Regions from separate parts of the Pseudomonas sp. BIGb0558 genome, predicted to be linked through region 2. Evidence: riboswitches for the same ligand, from Rfam matches in the RefSeq annotation. Region 2 holds a riboswitch; the other holds the start of a gene.
What was found. A riboswitch is a leader RNA that binds a small molecule or an ion and turns the genes downstream of it on or off. The one in region 2 is predicted to bind cobalamin.
Positions count from the first base shown of each region.

Region 1: it holds a riboswitch for cobalamin, as region 2 does, so the genes downstream of both, M2400_RS13595 (CbtB-domain containing protein) here and cobO (cob(I)yrinic acid a,c-diamide adenosyltransferase) in region 2, are expected to answer to the same signal.

Region 1 covers NZ_JANUEW010000009.1:15,799-18,980, reverse strand. Annotated here, with positions in the region: gene M2400_RS13605 (cobalamin biosynthesis protein) at 1-350, opposite strand, end outside; gene M2400_RS13600 (CbtA family protein) at 347-1,045, opposite strand; gene M2400_RS13595 (CbtB-domain containing protein) at 1,057-1,245, opposite strand; cobalamin riboswitch at 1,341-1,559, opposite strand; gene fabF (beta-ketoacyl-ACP synthase II) at 1,596-2,864, opposite strand; gene M2400_RS13585 (helix-turn-helix domain-containing protein) at 2,977-3,182, shown strand, end outside.
Region 2 covers NZ_JANUEW010000003.1:71,997-75,178, reverse strand. Annotated here, with positions in the region: gene M2400_RS06410 (cobyrinate a,c-diamide synthase) at 1-1,060, opposite strand, end outside; gene cobO (cob(I)yrinic acid a,c-diamide adenosyltransferase) at 1,057-1,668, opposite strand; cobalamin riboswitch at 1,748-1,985, opposite strand; gene M2400_RS06400 (sorbosone dehydrogenase family protein) at 2,085-3,182, shown strand, end outside.

The DNA of each region.
Region 1 (3,182 bases), on a different contig from region 2:
TTGCGCGTGATCAATAGGGTGGCGGGGCGCTGTGACAGGTGTTCCGCGAGGGCCAACGCGGCACTTTCAGCGATGCCATAGCAGCCGGTGTGGGCAAAAACGGTGTCTGACTTATGGCTCAATCGATCTTCATAAGGCAGCAGTTGAGCCGTATTAAAAAACGTCAAAGGCAGCTTCAGAGCCTGGGACAGTGCGAGCAACCCCGGCTCATCCTGCTTGCGATCGATACTGGCCAATGCGCTGATGCGTTGGCGCTCAATGCCACCCTCGGTGAGGGCGGCATTGAACAGCTCAAGCAGGGCGTCGACAGGACAACCCCGCTGGCAACCCAGGCCAACCGCCAGGATCATGCCGAATACTGGCCATCACGGTTACGGCGGAACAACCAGGCACTGATCAAGCCCAGCGCCAGCCAGAAGGCCACGTTGGTCAGTTGCGAGGCGATCTTGAACTGAGCTTCCAGCGCCTCTGGCGCCAGCATCGAGTGGACTTCCGGCTGTGGTGCGCCAATCACGTGGGGCACCGCCAGGATCGCCGCGCCCAGCACTTTCAGCAGCCAATTGCGGCCGAACACGATCAGCGCGATACCGGCGGCGGTAGAGGCTGCGGTGCCGATCCACCAGATTTGTCGTTGTGCCAGGTCAGCAGCGGCAGTGCCCGGCAATTCAGGCGGCAAACCCAGGGTCGGCGCCAGCACGAACGTGGCGTAACCGGCCAGGCCCCACAGCAGGCCTTGCGCCGTACGGGTCGGCGCACGCAGGGTGTACAGGCCGGCAAGCATCAGGGCAAAGCCCACTGCAACCACCAGGTTGCCGCCAGTGGTGGACAGCACACGCTGCCAGCCGTCTTCCGGCTCCCAGGCTTCGGCGTCGTGGGTGTGGGCTGCGGCGCCGGCATGCTCATGCACTTCGGTGGCGGCCGGGGCGTTTTCGAAGGTTTCCGCCTGCAAAATCAGCGGAGCGACCCAGAAGCTTTGCAGCAGGGTCAGCAACAAGGCGGCCAGAAGACCGGTGAAACCTGCGGTTTGCGCAATACGCTTGATCATGTCGGCAGGTCTCAGTGGCACGGGAACGCGGCGCTGTGGCGGGTATCGTGGGCGGCGTTGTGCACCGCTTCGATATGCGAGAACCCGGCGAAATACACCAGGCACGCGCCGAGGATCGACGCGCCGATGGCGGCGGTCAGGCGTTGGCTCAGGGTGGCGGTGGTGCTGGCGGTAGAGGCGGTGCTGCTGATGATCGACATGGCGCGTCCCTTCTGGGTTTCAGGGTGCACGAGCGCATGAAAACCCCGCGAGCCAGGCACGCAGGGTTTTGAACAGCGCCCGCCCACCGCGGGTTTGTTATCTGATTTTTTCGGGCCGGTCTCCGGGCTTGCGAGGGGCATGTATCGCCTGAAAGCATCGCCTTCCCATGCCATAACGACACAGTGGATCTGACACTTCGCTCGCTTACCGTTGCGGGGGCAGCACCGGACTCGTCATGCCCTTGAATAAAAGCATATGACTCACCGGTTTCCCGTTTCACCCTGTGAAGGGCACCCGAAACAAGATGTGTAGGAGAGCATGGCCGGGCGATGGGCGTCAAATCGCCGGTTTAACTCCAGCGCTTGAACAGCACGCTGGCATTCACGCCGCCAAACCCGAAACCATTGGAAATCGCGTATTCAATCGGCAACTGCCGGGCTGTGCCGCGAATCAGGTTCAGCCCGGCAGCGGCGGGGTCGGGGTTGTCCAGGTTGAGGGTGGCCGGGGCAATCTGGTCGCGCAAGGCAAGCACGGTGAAGATCGCCTCAATCCCGCCCGCCGCGCCCAGCAGGTGGCCGGTCGCCGATTTGGTGGCACTGATAGCGACAGTCGAGTCTGCTCCGAACAGCGTATTGATCGCCGCCAGCTCGCCGTTATCGCCCACCGGCGTGGAGGTGGCATGGGCGTTCAGGTGCTGGATCTGTGCCGGTGTGATCCCGGCCTGGGCAATCGCCAATTCCATCGCCCGCCGTGCGCCGGAGCCATCCTCGGGACCTGAAGTCATGTGATAAGCGTCGGCGCTCGTGCCATAACCCACCAGCTCCGCAATCGGCGTCGCGCCCCGGGCCAGCGCATGCTCCAGTTCCTCGATCACCAATAAGCCGGCGCCTTCGCCCATTACAAACCCATCGCGGCCTTGATCAAACGGGCGCGAAGCGAGTGCCGGCGTGTCGTTGTAATCGCTGGACAGCGCACGCGCGGCGGCAAAACCGCCGAGGCTGACCCGGTGGATGCAGGCTTCGGCGCCGCCACATACGGCGATGTCGATTTCGCCGGCGCGGATCATCCGTGCGGCATCACCAATCGCTTGCACGCCGGCGGCGCAGGCGGTGACCGGGGAGCCCAGCGGGCCTTTCAGATGATGCTGGATCGACACATGCCCGGCGGCCATGTTGCCGAGGAATGACGGAATCGTGAATGGCGACAGGCGGCGCGGCCCTTTACTGTCCGCGGTGCGCACTGCCTCGGCAATCGCGGGGAAGCCACCCACGCCGGAGGCGATAATGGTCGCGGTGCGTTCTTGCTGCGCCGGGGTTTGCGGTGCCCAGCCGGCTTGCGCCAAGGCTTCCTGCGCAGCGGCGAGGGCAAACACGATGAACCGATCCATCTTGCGTTGCTCTTTGGCGGAGATCACGCTGTCGGGGTCGAAACCGGCGTGTGGGTCCTGATCACGGCCCAACACCTGGCCGCCAATGCTGATTGCCAGGTCCCCGACCAATTCCTCGGGCAGCCGGCGGATGCCGGACTCGCCGGCCAGCAAGCGTTTCCAGGTCTGTTCCACGCCGGTTGCCAGCGGGGTCACTGCACCCATGCCGGTCACAACAATTCGCTTATTCATGATCGCTTAGCTCCGCAATTTCAGTTTGGTAGCAATGCTGCGACGAAACTATCATTATGAAAGTAACATCGAACAGCTTAAATTTTCGGGGCCGCCCCACAGAGGAACTGCAATGCAACGTAAGTCGCTGGTGAATGCCGAATGCCCGGTAGCCCGTGGAGTGGAAAGGGTAGGCGAGTGGTGGAGCATCCTGATCATGCGCGATGCGCTGCAAGGCTTGCGGCGTTTTGACGAGTTTTCCCAGAGCCTGGAGATCGCCCCCAACATGCTCACGCGCCGGCTCAACAGCCTGGTGGACGCGGGGTTGCTTGCGCGCCG
Region 2 (3,182 bases):
TTTGCATCACGGCATCCCCCTGGAGCAGGCCGACCAGTTCAGCACGGGTACCGTCGACATCGGTGAGCGAGTCCAGCAGATAGAGCATACCGCCGCATTCGGCCAGCAGTGGCTTGCCGGCAGCGTGGTGGGCGCGGATGGCGTCCAGCATCGCGGTATTTTCCGACAGCGCCTGGTGATGCAGTTCCGGGTAGCCGCCGGGCAGGTAGAGGCTGTCAGCTTCAGGCAACGCGCTGTCGCGAATCGGCGAGAAGAATCGCAACTCGGCACCCATCGCCCGCAGCAGGTCGAGGCTGGCGCCATAGGTAAAGGCAAAGGCTTCGTCGCGGGCCACGGCAATGCGCACGCCGGCCAACAACGGCTGGGCCTCGATCACCTCGGGCGCGGCGAACTCCACCGGCGGTGGCAGCGCTACCTCGCAGCTGTTGCCCAGGGCCTGGGCGGCTGCGTCAAGGCGCAGGTCGAGGTCATTCAGTTCGCTGGCTTGCACCAGGCCAAGGTGCCGACTGGGCAACTCGATGCCGGTTTCCCGGGACAGTGCGCCATACCAGCGCAGGCCTTCGGTGAGGCTGCCTTCAAGTAATTGCGCGTGGCGCAGGGTGCCGACGCGGTTGGCCAGCACGCCGGCAAACGGCAGGTCCGGCTGGTAGCGCGCCAGGCCCAGCGCCAGGGCGCCGAAAGTCTGGGCCATGGCGGTACCGTCGATCACGGCCAGTACCGGCACGCCAAAATGGCGCGCCAGGTCGGCGCTGGACGGGGTGCCGTCGAACAGGCCCATCACGCCTTCGATCAGGATCAGGTCGGCTTCCCCCGCCGCTTCCCACAGCAACCGGCGACTTTCCTGCTCGCCCACCATCCACATGTCCAATTGATAGACCGGCGCACCACTGGCGCGCTCGTGGATCATCGGGTCGAGAAAGTCCGGACCGCATTTGAACACCCGCACCTTGCGCCCCAGGTTGCGGTGCAAACGGGCGAGCGCGGCGGTGACGGTGGTTTTGCCCTGGCCGGATGCCGGTGCGGCGATCAGGACTGCAGGACAGTGACGGGGCTGATTCAAAGTTCGATGCCTTTCTGTGCCTTGATACCGGCCTGGAAGGCGTGCTTGAGCATGCCCATTTCCGTCACGGTGTCGGCCATTTCAATCAATTCGGGTTTGGCACCCCGGCCGGTCACCAGCACGTGTTGCATGGCCGGGCGGGCCTGCAGGTCGCTGAGCACCTGGTCCAGGTCGAGGTAGCCGTGCTTGAGGGCGATGTTCAGCTCATCCAGCACCACCAGGCCGATGGCCGGGTTTTGCAGCATTTTACGGGAGACCGCCCAGGCGGCTTCGGCAGCCACGATGTCGCGGGCACGGTCCTGGGTTTCCCAGGTAAACCCTTCGCCCATCACGTGGAACCGCACCTGCTCGGGGAAACGGCGGAAGAACAGTTCTTCGCCGGTGCTGTTGCGGCCCTTGATGAACTGCACCACGCCGCACTGCATACCGTGGCCCATGGCCCGGGCCAGCATGCCAAAGGCTGAGCTGCTCTTGCCTTTGCCATTGCCGGTGAGCACCAGCAGCAACCCGCACTCGTTCGGTGAATTGGCAATGCGCTCGTCAATCACGGCTTTTTTGCGCAGCATGCGCGCCAGGTGGCGTTCGTCACGATCGGGGGATTCAGTCATGGCAGCTCTCCGTTGGGGCTGGACAAAAACGGCGGGCAGGAAAAAGGTACAGATAGACAGCCAAGCATCGCCCACCGTGATGCTGTTGGATGGATCAGGCCGGTCTCCGGGCTCATGAGTGACATGCAATGCCGAGGGTGCGCCTTCCCATATCGCGGGCGATACAGTGGCTTAAGGCACCGTCTTGACTCATTTACCGTTGCGGGGGCAGCGCCGGGATCGTGGCTGCACTGTAGAAAAGTACGCTCACTCACCGGCTTCCCTGTTTCACTCAGTCGACGCGTACGCCACAGAGCACCTGAAACAAGCCGCGAAGGTTAGTGGGTTGGGGGTGGAGCGTCAATTAAAGCCGGACACGCGCGTGAACCATCGGACCGCCCTGCACCTCTACCCCTACAGGTATCAAGGAGAAAACCATGCACAAGACCCGACTTGCCCTACTGATCATGCTCGCCGGCACCCTCGCCGCCTGTGGTGAAAGCTCTACCCTGCAAGTGTCCGACGGCACCGGACCGTCGCCCAAGCTGCCGGAACCGAATAAAACCCTGATTCCCACGGTGAATATCGCACCGGCGATCGGCTGGCCGGAAGGCACCAAGCCGACCCCGGCGGCGGGCACCCAGGTGGCAGCGTTTGCCGAAGGCCTGGATCACCCGCGCTGGCTGTATGTGCTGCCCAATGGCGACGTGCTGGTGGCGGAAACCAACGCGCCGCCCAAGCCGGACGACTCGAAGGGCATTCGTGGTTGGGTGATGGAAAAAGTCATGGGCCGTGCCGGCGCTGGCGTGCCCAGCCCGAATCGCATCACCCTGCTGCGGGACGCTGATCACGATGGCGTCGCCGAGACCCGCACGGTGTTCCTGGAGAACCTGAATTCGCCCTTCGGCATGACGCTGGTGGGCAACGACTTGTATGTCGCCGATTCGGACAAGCTGCTGCGTTTCCCTTATCAGCCGGGCGAAACCTCGATCAAGGAAGCCGGCACCACCGTGACCGACTTGCCGGGCGGCAGCATTAACCATCACTGGACCAAAAACGTGGTGGCCAGCAAGGATGGCAGCAAGTTGTACGTGAGCGTGGGCTCCAACAGCAACGTCGGGGAAAACGGCCTGGAAGCCGAGCAAGGCCGGGCCGCGATCTGGGAAGTGGACCGCGCCACCGGCGAGCATCGCATCTTCGCCTCCGGGCTGCGCAACCCCAATGGCATGGCTTGGGAACCGCAAAGCGGCAAGCTGTGGGCGGCCGTCAACGAGCGCGATGAGATCGGCAGTGATCTGGTGCCGGACTACATCACCTCGGTCAAGGACGGAGCTTTCTATGGCTGGCCATTCAGCTACTACGGACAGCACGTGGATGTGCGGGTGACACCGCAGAACCTGGATCTGGTGGCCAAGGCCATTGCACCGGACTATGCGGTAGGGCCGCACACGGCGTCCCTCGGGCTGACCTTTGCCGACGGCAGCAAGTTGCCAGCGCAGTTCAGCAACGGCGCGTTTATCGGCCAGCATGGCTCG